3 regions of the Mesorhizobium sp. M0001 genome follow, and region 3 is predicted to be linked to each of the others. Evidence: predicted binding sites of a transcription regulator. Region 3 holds the regulator's gene; each other region holds the start of a gene.

Region 1 (4,151 bases), on a different contig from region 3:
AGCAATGGGCGTTGGTGGTGGCGCTGGTAACGCCCAGCCGCTCGAAACGTTCGCGCTGGATGGTGCGGGCGCGCGCCACGCGCTGGGCAACGGCGGCACTTTTCTCCGCTCGGTCGGGCCGGATCAGGTCGGCGGCCGAGACCGCCGGTACCTCGATCCTGAGATCGATGCGGTCGAGCAGCGGGCCGGAAATGCGCGCCTGGTAGTCGGTGCGGCAGCGCTCACCGCGCAGGCAGCGATAGCCGGGCTCGCCGGCCATGCCGCAACGGCACGGGTTCATCGCCGCCACCAGCTGGATGCGCGCTGGATAGGTGACGCGGTGGTTGGCGCGCGCGATCATGCAGTCGCCGGTCTCCAGTGGCTGGCGCAGCGCATCCAAGGTCTGCGGCGTGAATTCGGGAAACTCGTCGAGGAACAGGACGCCGTTATGGGCAAGCGATACTTCGCCCGGCCGCGCCCTGATGCCGCCGCCGACCATTGCCGCCATCGAAGCCGAATGGTGCGGGGCGCGGAACGGCCGCCGGTCGGTGAGCTTGCCTTCGCCGAGCTCGCCGGCCACCGAGGCGATCATCGAGACTTCAAGAAGTTCCTTGGGCGCCAGTGGCGGCAGAATTGAAGGCAGCCTCTGCGCCAGCATCGATTTTCCCGAGCCGGGAGGCCCGACCATCAACAGATTGTGGCCGCCGGCCGCCGCCACTTCCAGCGCCCGCTTGGCGCTTTCCTGGCCCTTGATGTCTGAAAGGTCGGGCAGGTCGCGGGCCGAGACATGGATGCCGGGCTCGGGCCGCGACAGCACCTGCGTGCCGCGAAAATGATTGGCGATGGCAATCAGGCTGCGCGGCGCCAATATGTCGAAATCCTTGCCCGCCCAGGCCGCTTCCGGCCCGCAGCCGAACGGGCAGATCAGGCCTTTTCCCTCGGCATTGGCGCCGATCGCCGCCGGCAGCGCACCGGCGACCGTGGCAATGGTGCCGTCGAGCGACAATTCTCCGAGCACGACATAGGAGGCCAGCATGTCGCCCGGAATGGCGCCAAGGGCGGCCATCAGGCCGAGCGCGATCGGCAGATCGTAATGGCTGCCTTCCTTGGGCAGATCGGCCGGAGCGAGGTTGACCGTCACCTTCTTCGACGGCATCGACAGCCCCGACGCATGCAGTGCCGCCTGCACGCGCTCGCGGCTTTCGGCCACCGCCTTGTCGGCCAGCCCGACGATCTGCATGCCGACCTTGCCCGGCGCGATCATCACCTGGACATCGACCGGTACGGCCTCGATGCCCTGGAAAGCAACCGTGCGAACCCGCGCCACCATCTTGCTCTGCCCCCGGATATCGGCTCGCCTCGGCCTTGTGGTTCAGACCGCGAGCGACGTCAGGACAAGACAACCATAGATTTCAGGCCAAGACAAGAACATTACAGGAACATGCATTCGTGGTGGTTGCAGCGCGCTGTGCCGGTTGCAAAAACGGAAGATGGTTGAGCAAAATGGAACGGCTGCTCCGCCTCCTCGACCGCGTTAACAAGGCGACTAGGCCCTTCGGCAATCTGAGGGTGTTGCTTCTAAACGGTGATGAAGGCATCGACCGAACCTGAAAGCGATCGATCGATCGCGACCTGCGGTGGAAGCCACTCCATGACAGGATATCTGAAAGGCCAAGGCAGGGCGATCCGGCGCGAAGAGCCGCTCTCCAGAAAAATCTCGTTTACAAGGTCTATGAACCGCCCGCGGTCTCGTTCGATTCGTTTCAAAGTTTGCGAACGAATGTAATCCCGGGGAATTCGTCGCTCCTTCAGCGCTAAGACAGCCTCCGCGATGGATCGAGGATCGGGTGGAACTGTAAGCGAATAGTCGTCATCCAGATAAAGGTCTCGGCCGCCATGGTTCGGCGTCGTGACCACTGGAAGCCCCGCGAGAAGATATTCCGTGCTTGCGAACATTGGTCCTTCCAGGTGAGAGAGACAGATTCCCACGGCTGCACGATTTAGATGCGTGTTCACCTGAGCCGGTGCCAATCGGACAGGCTTGCCGGTGCCGTCAAACTCGTTGATAAAGACGTGATGCGGCGCGAGCTCCCTATGCCGATTTATTCGCGCTCTTTCCGACTCCGTCGTGGAGGATCCGCTTGAATCTCGATAGAAGACAAATGCGCAACGCTGGATGCCAAGCGACAAGTCATGGCGCTTCCACGGAGCCAGCTGCGCATTGTAGATTGCATCAAATTCTACAGGGACGTCATCGAGAGGCCTGAATATGTGTTCGGAGGTTGTTGACGTCTTGTTGTGCAGGACGGCGGCCTCGCCGGACTGGTTCAACAGATCAGCCTCTGGCTGAGTGTTGGAAAGGAAGATTAGCGAGTGACGGGGGTTCTTGAGTCTATGCAGAACGGCATAGGTCCGGATGGTTTTGACGCTAGCACTGTTTTCGATGGACCAGGTTGGCGAGATGAGAAACCAGGCGCGGTGGCTGCGTGGACGGAAAGGCATATGACTTGCTAATCCGAGCGGCGTACCGGACATTCCCGAATAGGATATGAACGGATCGTCCGACAGCAAACTGGCCTGAAGAGCAGGTTGCGACTTCGCGGAAGGGTGCCCTTTTCTGAGGTTGTGGCCATGACGCAGCATGGCTCTGACAATCTCGAATTTGGTAGGAGGGCGATACCCGTGCTGTAGGGTCAACATGCGGCAATTGTGATCTTGAGTGCGGAGAAAAACTCGCTTCGATAGAGAGAAATTTGGCAAAGAAACACCGCCAGTTGATCGACGGAATATCTCAGGCGATCAAATCTGGTGTACGGAGAAGCGCCTCTTGAAAGAAAACATCGTCCCAAGCGGAGCTGGTTCTCACATCGCGCTACCAACCGTATCCGTTTGCGTAGGCTGTTTCAATCAAGAGGCATTCATCGACACTGCGATCCGATCCGTAGCGGCGCAGACATACACTGCGTTCGAATGCGTGGTGGTCGATGATTTTTCGACCGACGGTTCCCGCCGAAGGATTGAAGAGTGTCTGTCCCAGCTTGGCGACAGTCGTTTCCGCTTTCTGCCCCGACTGCAAAATGGCGGGCAGTTGACAGCAATGATGACCGGGCTTGACGCGACAGCCGGGCCCCTGATCTCCTTTCTTGACGGTGACGATGCTTGGCATCCTGACTTCATAGAATGCCATGTGAGAGCGCATCTCAGCCAAACCCGTATCGCGGCAATGTCGAGCTCCGATGAGGTGGTGATAGATACGGCCGGCAACCTGCTTGCGGGCGGTCATCCCGTATTCCACCTGAACGACCCGCGATCGATGCCGAAAATGAGCGGCTACCTGCATGTCGACACCGAAGCTGACCCGACATTATTATTTATTGATCGGGGTACCGTGGGTTGGTTTTGGTCAACCACATCGGGGATGATGTTTCGTCGAGCTCCGCTTGAAATCATGCGTCCATCCGATCCGGACGAAATAAAGATATGTGCCGATGGTTATATGGCTCGTGCCGCCCATATGATCGGCGGAACCGTGAGGATTGGGCGGGCTCTTGGCAGTTATCGGCTTCACGGCGGCAATGGCTGGGCGGACGGGCGCATCCTGGGTACCGGAGTTGGCCTCGGCAGGATGTCGCCTGATACTGAAATAGCGATACGGCGGGCACTGGCCAATCGTTGGTGCGAAGTGGCGCCGGGACTGGCGCATTTAATCTCCCGCCACTCAATGCGCAGGACCTTGGTCGACCTGATCGGACTGTCTGCGGCTTTTGCATTGCTGGAAAAGAACTCCGATGCGGGTTTTCTGCTGAAAGACTGGGCAACACCACAGCGAAAATTGCAGACCAGACTTATCGGTCTCCTTCCTCCGAAACTGAGGCCTCGGCGCTTCCGGGACATAGTTTGATTTGATGAGCCGCTTGCTCGGCAGTCTTACCCGATAAAGAGCATCTTTCGATGCTTCTCTGGACCCACCAAAGTCCTCCGTAGCAACGCACACTACGCGGCCAAATTCCGCCGCTTCGCCTCTACCGCGTCCCAGAACAGGCTGGCGATATCCGCGCCGCCAAAGCGTTGCACTTCGCGCACGCCGGTTGGCGAGGTCACGTTGATCTCGGTCATGTAGTCGCCGATAACGTCGATGCCGACGAGGATGAAGCCGCGTGCTTTCAGGGACG
Region 2 (4,151 bases), on a different contig from region 3:
TTCGAGGACAGCGCCGCCCTGCTCGGTCTGTTCGTCGCCTTCGCCGGCATATTGGCGGCCGAACTCCTCGACATGCCCGAACTCGACGGCGTCGCCTCGATCGGCATCGCGATGATCCTCGGCGCCACCGCCATCTTTCTGGCGCGCGAAAGCAAGGGATTGCTCATCGGTGAGCCGGCCTCGGCGGAAGTGCAGGCCAAGGTGCTGGCCATCGCCCAGCAGGATCCGGCGGTGCAGCGGGCCAACGGCGTTCTCACCGTCCATCTCGGCCCGCAACAGATCGTCGCTGGGCTGAGCATCGAATTCGAGGACCATCTGACGGCGCCTGAGATCGAAGCCTGTGTCGAGCGCATCGAGGCGCTCTTGAAAAAAGAAATGCCGGAGATCACCAGACTGTTCGTCAAGCCGCAGACGACCGGAACCTGGGAGCACCGGCGCAAGCAGGTCGAGGCGGCGTCGGACTAGTTCTTGGACCAGCAGTCCACCGTTGGCCCCATCGCCTGGTCCCGCTAAGATCACTCGACGGATTTCGGAGAATCAACCATGAAAATCGATGGTGGGTGCCATTGCGGCGCCATAACTTATGAAGCAGACGTCGACCCGGAAAAGACCTCTATCTGTCATTGCACCGACTGCCAGCAACTGACCGGCACCGCCTTTCGTGTCACTGTTCCCGCGCCTGAGGATCATTACAGGATCACCAAGGGCACACCGAAGGTCTATATCAAGACGGGATCGAGCGGCGCCAAGCGTGCCCAGGCGTTCTGCGGCGACTGCGGTTCGCATCTTTACGCAACGTCGGTTGACGACGGGCCGAAGGTCTATGGGATCAGGGCGGGGACCGCGCGGCAACGCGAGGATCTCGTTCCGACCCAACAGAAATGGCACCGATCGGCCCTGCACTGGCTTCCGGAATTCGAGGGCGTAAGCATCGTAGAGGCGCAGTAGCACCTGCCTCCCGGTTAAACGCGGCCCAAACCAGCCAATTATGTGCTAGGCTCGCCATCAAACGGATGGCGGGGGATAGCAATGTCGGAAACGGACAAAGTGTTTGCCGGCTCGATTCCGGAAAACTACGACCGCTACATGGTGCCGTTGATCTTCGAGCCGTTCGCCGCGGATTTGGCACGACGGGCAGCGTCCTTGTCGCCCGGCGCCGTCCTGGAAGTCGCCGCCGGCACCGGCGTTGTCACCCGCGCATTGGCGCCGAAACTGTCCCCTGGCGCAAGCTATGTCGTGACCGACCTCAACCAGCCTATGCTCGACTACGCGGCCTCGCGACAAGCTCCCGACAGTCGCATACAATGGCGTCAGGCGGATGCTCTGGCGCTGCCGTTCGAAGATGCGGCTTTCGATCTCGTTTGCTGTCAGTTCGGCGCGATGTTCTTTCCCGACCGAGCCGCCGGCTATCGCGAAGCAAAGCGGGTCCTGAAGACCGGCGGCCATTTCCTGTTCAACGTGTGGGATCGCATCGAAGAGAATGTATTCGCCAATGATGTGACGAATGCTCTTGCGGAGATTTTTCCGAACGATCCGCCCCGCTTTCTCGCCCGCACGCCGCACGGCTACAATGACACTGCATTGATCCGCGGCGAGTTGGAAGCCGCAGGTTTCTCCCGTGTGGTGATCGAGACGAGGGCCGAACAAAGCCGTGCCTCCTCGCCGCGCCTTCCGGCGGTTGCCTATTGCCAGGGAACTCCGCTTCGCAACGAAATCGAGGCCAGAGGAAAACTGGAAGCCGCAACCGATCACGCCGCGTCCGTGATTGCAGCCAGGCACGGCAGCGGCGAGGTTGCGGCCAAGATCCAGGCGCACGTGATCGTGGCTACGGTCTAATGCATGTCGCCCAGAAGTGTGCCGCGGTTCCGGGACAACGACATGCATCAAAACAAAGACTTAAGCGCGTCGTATGAATCCGTTTCAGCGCGACGCGCTTTAATCGTCGCCTTCGACGACACGTAGCCTGAGCTGCCCCGTCTTGGAATCCGCCACCCGCACCCCGGCTTCGGCCTTGGCGGGTCCGCCACCGCGCACTTCGGCTTCGCTTTCGCCAAACTCCAGCGCTTCGATCTTTTGGCCGCGCTTGGTCACCTTCGACGTCGACACCAGTATCTCGTCGATATCCTTGGCCGACTGGCCAAAATGCGTCTGCAACCGGCGCACGCGTTCGTCGACGCGCGCGACGTCTTCCATCAGCCGGATCACCTCGCCTTGGATCAGATGCGCCTGTTCGCGCATGCGGGCGTCCTTGAGGATGGCCTGGATGACCTGGATCGACAGCATCAAAAGCGACGGCGAGACGATGATGACACGCGCCCGGTGCGCCTTCTGGACCACGGCGTCGAAATTCTCGTGGATTTCGGCGAACACCGATTCGGACGGCACGAACATGAAGGCGGTGTCCTGCGTCTCGCCCTGGATCAGGTATTTTTCCGAGATATCGCGGACGTGAATTTCGATGTCGCGGCGGAAAGCCTGGGCCGCGATCTTCTGTTGTTCGGCGCCATCGGCGGCGCGGATGGCGTTCCAGGCTTCCAGCGGAAACTTGGCGTCGATGGCAAGCTGCGGCGCACCGTTCGGCATCCTGACCAGGCAGTCGGGACGGCTGCCGTTTGACAGTGTTGCCTGGAACTCGTAGGCGCCCATCGGAAGGCCGTCGGCGACGATCGCCTCCATGCGCGACTGGCCGAAGGCGCCGCGCGTCTGCTTGTTGGACAGGATCGCCTGCAATTGCACGACCTGGCCGGCCAGCGACTGAATGTTGCCTTGCGCGGTGTCGATGACCGCCAGCCGTTCCTGCAGTTTGGCGAGGCTCTCATGCGTCGATTTGGTCTGTTCGGTCATGGTTTGACCGAGCCTGCCGGTCATGGCGTCGAGGCGCTGGCCGATCGACTGGTTGAGTTCGGCCTGCCTTGCGCCGAACACGTCGGCGATGGCGCCCATGCGGCCCTGCATCTCGGCCTGGCTTTGCAAAATGCCGGCCATCCGCGCCTCGGCGTCGCGGGCGTGGTCGGCGGCTTCCGCCGCGGCGATGGTGCGCGCCTTGGCCGATCGCCACAGCGCCACGACAAGCGCCAGGAACAGGCCGAGAAACACCAGCGCGCCGAGGGCCAGTGCATGGCCGAGCGTGATCGTCGTGGCGCCAAGCCGGGCAACGGGTTCGGAAAGGATGGTGCTCAGGTCGTTCATCCCGCCAGCATAGCCGATTCGCAGACCTGGCACAGATCAAAACGTGAACGAGACCGATTCGCACCGGTTGACGCTTCTCCTGCGACGTTTTAGGTGAGGCGCCATGTCGATCAAGCCGCTCATCATCCTTCCCGATCCCATCCTGCGCCAGGTTTCCAAACCAGTCGAACGCGTCGACGCGCCTTTGCGCAAACTGGCCGATGACATGCTGGCGACGATGTATGATGCGCCGGGCATCGGCTTGGCCGCAATCCAGATCGGCGAGCCGCTGCGCATGCTGGTCATCGACCTCGCCAAGGAAGACGAGCCGCCGGCGCCGCATGTCTTCATCAATCCCGAAATCCTCGAAAGCGCCGACGCCCGCTCGGTCTACGAGGAAGGCTGCCTGTCGATCCCGGACTATTACGCCGAGGTCGAGCGTCCCGCCTCGGTGCGCGTGAAATATCTCGACCGCGACGGCAAGCTGCAGGAGATCGAGGCCGAAGGCCTGATGGCGACTTGCCTGCAGCACGAGATCGACCATCTCAACGGTGTGCTGTTCATCGACCACATCTCGAAGCTGAAGCGCGACATGGTGGTCAAGAAGTTCAAGAAGCTCGCCAAGGACAAGGGGCCGGGCAAGCTGGTGGGATAGGCCCTGCTTTCGGCGACTCGCACAAAATCCCGTCTCGACCCGCCCCTATTGAGAGACGCTTCCTTGCGTGATATCATTGATATCAGACTGGAGACTCAGATGGGCGATATGTTGATCAGAGATATTCCCGAGCCGTTGAAGCGTGAAATCGAGCATGCGGCACGCAAGGGCGGCCAAAGCCTCTCGCTCAAGGCGATCGATTTATTGCGAAAAGGCATGGTTGCGGAAAAAGAAGGCAAGGCCGAGCCTGGACTCACGGCTTGGGATGCGATTCGCGCTGCCTTCGCCTCGGAAAATGCAATCAGCGACGAATTTGCGCAGATGATGG
Region 3 (4,151 bases):
GTCGCCGCTCAGCCTGATCGCCAATCTGGCCGTGATGCCGATTGTTTCGTTGATCGTCATGCCCTTTGCCGTGCTCAGCGCACTGGCGATGCCGTTCGGCGCCGACGGGCCGCTCCTCTATGTGATGGGCAAGGGTCTGATGGCGATGATCGCTATATCGGCCTGGATTTCCGAGCGCTCGCCGGTCGACGCCGTCGGGCTGATCTCCATCCGCTCGGTGCTGTTGGTGGCGGTCGCCCTCGTCATCGCCACCATGGCCACCACCTGGCTCAGGCTGGCGGCCGTGCCTTTCGCGCTGGCCGGCCTGTTGACGGTGCCGCAGGTGCTTACGCCCGACGTGCTCATATCCGAGGACGCACATCTGGTGGCCATGCCGATAGGTGGCGGCGAACTCGCCCTCAACCGCGAACGCTCCAACGAATTCACCACGGACAATTGGAAACGGGCGCTGCGGGCCGAAACCATTATCCCGCCCGAGATTTTCGAGGCAACAGATACGCGGTTCGATCTCGATCCGCTCGATCTGCCGCCCGGGTCGCCCTTCTATTGCATGGGCGATCTCTGTATCGCCCGGCACCCTTCCGGAGCCATTGTAGCGCTTGCGAAAGACCGCAAGACGGCGCGGCCGGCCTGTGCCTTCGCGAGCCTGATCGTCATCGATGACGCCACCGCCTACAATCCGTGCCGCGACCCGCTGGTGCTGGTCGTGACGAAGAAACAGCTGGCCCGCGACGGCAGCGCCGCCGTCTTCTTCGATCCGCAATCGGCAGCTGCAGCGCCAACCATCCGCTTCGCCGTCGACAAGCCGTATCGCCCCTGGCACGAGCAACGCCGCTTCTCCCGCGAAGCGCGCGGCCTGCCGCCTTACAACCAGCGTGAAAAATACAAACCCAAGCCGGCTCAGTAGCGCCGGATCAATCCGACAAGCTTGCCCTGCACCTTCACCCTGTCCGGTCCAAAAATGCGGGTCTCGTAGGCCGGGTTGGCGGCTTCCAGGGCGATCGAGGCGCCCTTGCGGCGGAAGCGTTTCAGGGTCGCTTCCTCATCGTCGACCAACGCCACCACGATCTCGCCGGGGCTGGCTGTGTCGGCATTGCGGATGATGACCGTGTCGCCATCGAAAATGCCGGCCTCGATCATCGAATCGCCCTTGACCTCGAGCGCGTAGTGTTCGCCGCCCATGATCATATCGGGCGGCACCGAGATCGAATGGGTCTGATGCTGGATGGCGTCGATCGGCACGCCGGCGGCGATGCGTCCCATAACCGGGATTGAAATCGCGGAAACGGCATCGTCATTGCCGGCCGACATCGAACGCGACGGCGAGCCCGGCTTGATCTGGCGGCCGAGACCGCCTTGGCCCATCGCGCCTTGTCCTTGGCCGCCTTGCCCTTGGCCGGTTTGACCAAGACTGCCCTGAATCACGCTCGGCGAAAACTTCCTCGCCGCATTGAGGCCTGGTGCGATCGAGTCGGGCAGCCGCAGCACTTCCAGCGCGCGCGCCCGGTTCGGCAGCCGGCGAATGAAACCGCGCTCCTCAAGCGCCGTGATCAGGCGGTGGATGCCGGACTTGGAGGCGAGGTCGAGCGCTTCCTTCATCTCGTCGAAGGACGGCGGGATTCCGCTCTCCTTCAGGCGTTCATGGATGAACATCAGAAGCTCATGTTGTTTGCGCGTCAGCATCGCGGCCCCCAAGGGTTCTGAAATCAGAATCAGAAAAAACAAACCCAGAACAAACACTATCTGTTCCAGTTGTGTTCCGCAACCTTTTAAAGTTTAATGAATGTGTTGACGTTTTGTTCAGCGTAACGTTCGGCGCTGCGAGCGCCGCCTGCGCCCATTTGCCGGCAACGGGTGAAACGAAGCCAAAGTGCCCTGCGCGTCGGCTACGACCGCCGCTTCCTTTTCGGACGGGGCTGCGCAGCATCCGCGCCGGGTTCGCTCTGGGCATAGACCTGCAGCGTGTAGCCGATGTGAGCGGTCATCAGAGTTTTCGCACGTTCGACGTCGCGATCGAGGGCCGCTTCCATCAGGGCGGTATGGTGTTCGATCGCCACGGCGTCGCGCAGGGCCGCCACGGCCTTCCGGTGTCCATCCGTGCGGCCGGCGGCGGCGCGCAGCGTCGGGACCAGACCCAGAAAGCGGTGATGGCGATGCAATTGGTCGGAAATCGTCGCATTGAAGCGCAGCAGCCAGCTGGATGTCGCGGCACTGAGCAGCGCCGCATGGAAGGCATCGTGTTTTTCGTACCACGCGTCGACCGCATCATCCGATGGATCGTCGAGAACAGACCCGCACCGTGAGAGACGATAGTGGGCGGCAACGACCGCGTCTTCCCACTCACGGTCGCCCTTCTCGATCGATTCCACCAGCAGGGGCAGTTCGACCACCAGCCGCGCACGCGCCAAATCCTCGAGCTCCGCCCGAGAGGCGGGAGCGACCGCAAACCCGCGGTTGCTGATGGCGGTCACAAGCCGTTCCGCCTCCAGCCGCGACAGCGCCTCGCGCAACGGCGTCCAGCCGATGCCGTAGGTGTTGCGCAGCGTGCTCAGCTTCAACGGCGCGGCAGGCGCCAGCCGGGTCGCAAGAATATCGCGCCTGAGCAGGCGATAGGCCACTTCCGTCTTCGAGGTCTGCTCGTCATCCAGCATCGTGATCCATCAGACATAAACGCTCGGCTGAGCATTATATATCAAAGCCTTTCAATGGGTGAATTATATATAATGTTTGACAGTTCAAGGGCGACCCCTCAAGATCGCCGGCATGTTTGGGCGGGCAGGCTCCGCCGCGCGCGTTTGTCCATGGAGGGGCGCGAATCATGATGACACCCGATCTCGCTGCAATCGAAGCAATGGATGCCGCCGATCCGCTGCGCTCCATGCGCGAACGCTTTGTCTTGCCGCAAGGCGTGATTTATCTCGACGGCAATTCCCTGGGTGCCGCGTCACCAGCCGTCTTCAGCGAATTGCAGCAGGCCGCCACGCAGGAATGGGCGCACGACCTCATTCGCGCCTGGAACACGGCTGGCTGGTTCAACATGCCGGTGGAACTGGGAGATCAGCTCGGACGACTGATCGGCGCGGCTGACGGGCAGACGGTGGTCTGCGACACAACCTCGATCAACATCTACAAGCTGCTGCACGCAGCGCTCGGCATGCGGCCGGATCGGTCGGTCATCGTTGCCGAGGGCGACAGTTTCCCGACCGACCTCTACATGGCCGAAGGCGTCGCCTCCACCCGGCCGAGAACGCGGCTGCGGCTGGAGGGCGTCGACGCGGCCGCAATCGAGGAGCTGATCGACGACAGCGTTGCCGTCATCCTGGTCAACCACGTCAACTACAAATCCGGCCAGTTGCGCGACATGCCGGCGCTGACGCGCAAGGCACATGACGCCGGCGCGCTGATCATCTGGGATCTCTGCCACACCGCCGGCGCCTTGCCGGTCGAACTCGACCGTGCCAGTGCCGATTTCGCTGTCGGCTGCACCTACAAATACCTCAATGGCGGCCCGGGCTCGCCGGCCTTCATCTACGCGGCCGAGCGCCACCATGGTGATATCAGCCAGCCGCTCAGCGGCTGGTGGGGCCATGCGCGGCCGTTTGCCTTCGAGCAGGGCTTTGCCGTCGGCAGCGGCATCCGCCGCTTCCTATGCGGAACGCAGCCGGTGCTGTCGATGCGGGCGCTCAAGGGCGCGCTCGATATCTGGAACGACGTCGACATGGCGGCGGTGCGCAGAAAAAGCATCGCGCTGACCGACCTGTTTATCCAGCTCGTCGAAGCCAGATGCGGCGCCTACGGGCTTGAACTGGAAAGTCCTCGCGACGGCAGCCAGCGCGGCAGCCAGGTGTCGTTCCTCCATCCGCATGGCTATCAGGTGATGCGCGCGCTGATCGAGCGCGGCGTGATCGGCGATTTCCGGGCGCCGTCGACCATCCGTTTCGGCTTCACGCCGCTCTATGTCGGTTATGGCGATGTCTGGCAGGCGGTCGAAGCGCTGGAGGATATTTTGCGCACCGGCGCCTGGCAGGACGCCCGCTTCGCGGTGAAGACCGCGGTCACCTGAGGAACTAGAGCAATTTCAGGAAAAGTGTGAAGCGGTTTTCCGTCCGCAATTGCGTCAAATCAAAGAGCTAGAGCATTTCGCCGTTTAC

Evidence for each region. Region 3 encodes LexA, which represses DNA repair genes until DNA is damaged. Its sites were predicted from a motif close to TGTTCNNNNTGTGTTCNG; they were not measured.
Region 1: NKK50_RS18735 (YifB family Mg chelatase-like AAA ATPase) is a predicted target of LexA. The motif match lies at 1,404-1,421, and genes of this name have one in related genera.
Region 2: NKK50_RS18570 (DNA recombination protein RmuC) is a predicted target of LexA. The motif match lies at 3,222-3,239, and genes of this name have one in related genera.

The regions. Positions count from the first base shown of each region.
Region 1 is NZ_JAMYVS010000006.1:143,180-147,330, reverse strand. Features, by position in the region: gene NKK50_RS18735 (YifB family Mg chelatase-like AAA ATPase) at 1-1,309, opposite strand, end outside; gene NKK50_RS18730 (glycosyltransferase) at 1,558-2,622, opposite strand; gene NKK50_RS18725 (glycosyltransferase family 2 protein) at 2,807-3,880, shown strand; gene gshB (glutathione synthase) at 3,973-4,151, opposite strand, start outside.
Region 2 is NZ_JAMYVS010000006.1:112,916-117,066, reverse strand. Features, by position in the region: gene NKK50_RS18585 (cation diffusion facilitator family transporter) at 1-465, shown strand, start outside; gene NKK50_RS18580 (GFA family protein) at 544-948, shown strand; gene NKK50_RS18575 (class I SAM-dependent methyltransferase) at 1,030-1,836, shown strand; gene NKK50_RS18570 (DNA recombination protein RmuC) at 1,936-3,189, opposite strand; gene def (peptide deformylase) at 3,293-3,823, shown strand; gene NKK50_RS18560 (hypothetical protein) at 3,923-4,151, shown strand, end outside.
Region 3 is NZ_JAMYVS010000004.1:296,894-301,044, forward strand. Features, by position in the region: gene NKK50_RS14290 (ComEC/Rec2 family competence protein) at 1-907, shown strand, start outside; gene lexA (transcriptional repressor LexA) at 901-1,683, opposite strand; gene NKK50_RS14300 (GntR family transcriptional regulator) at 1,887-2,651, opposite strand; gene kynU (kynureninase) at 2,819-4,063, shown strand.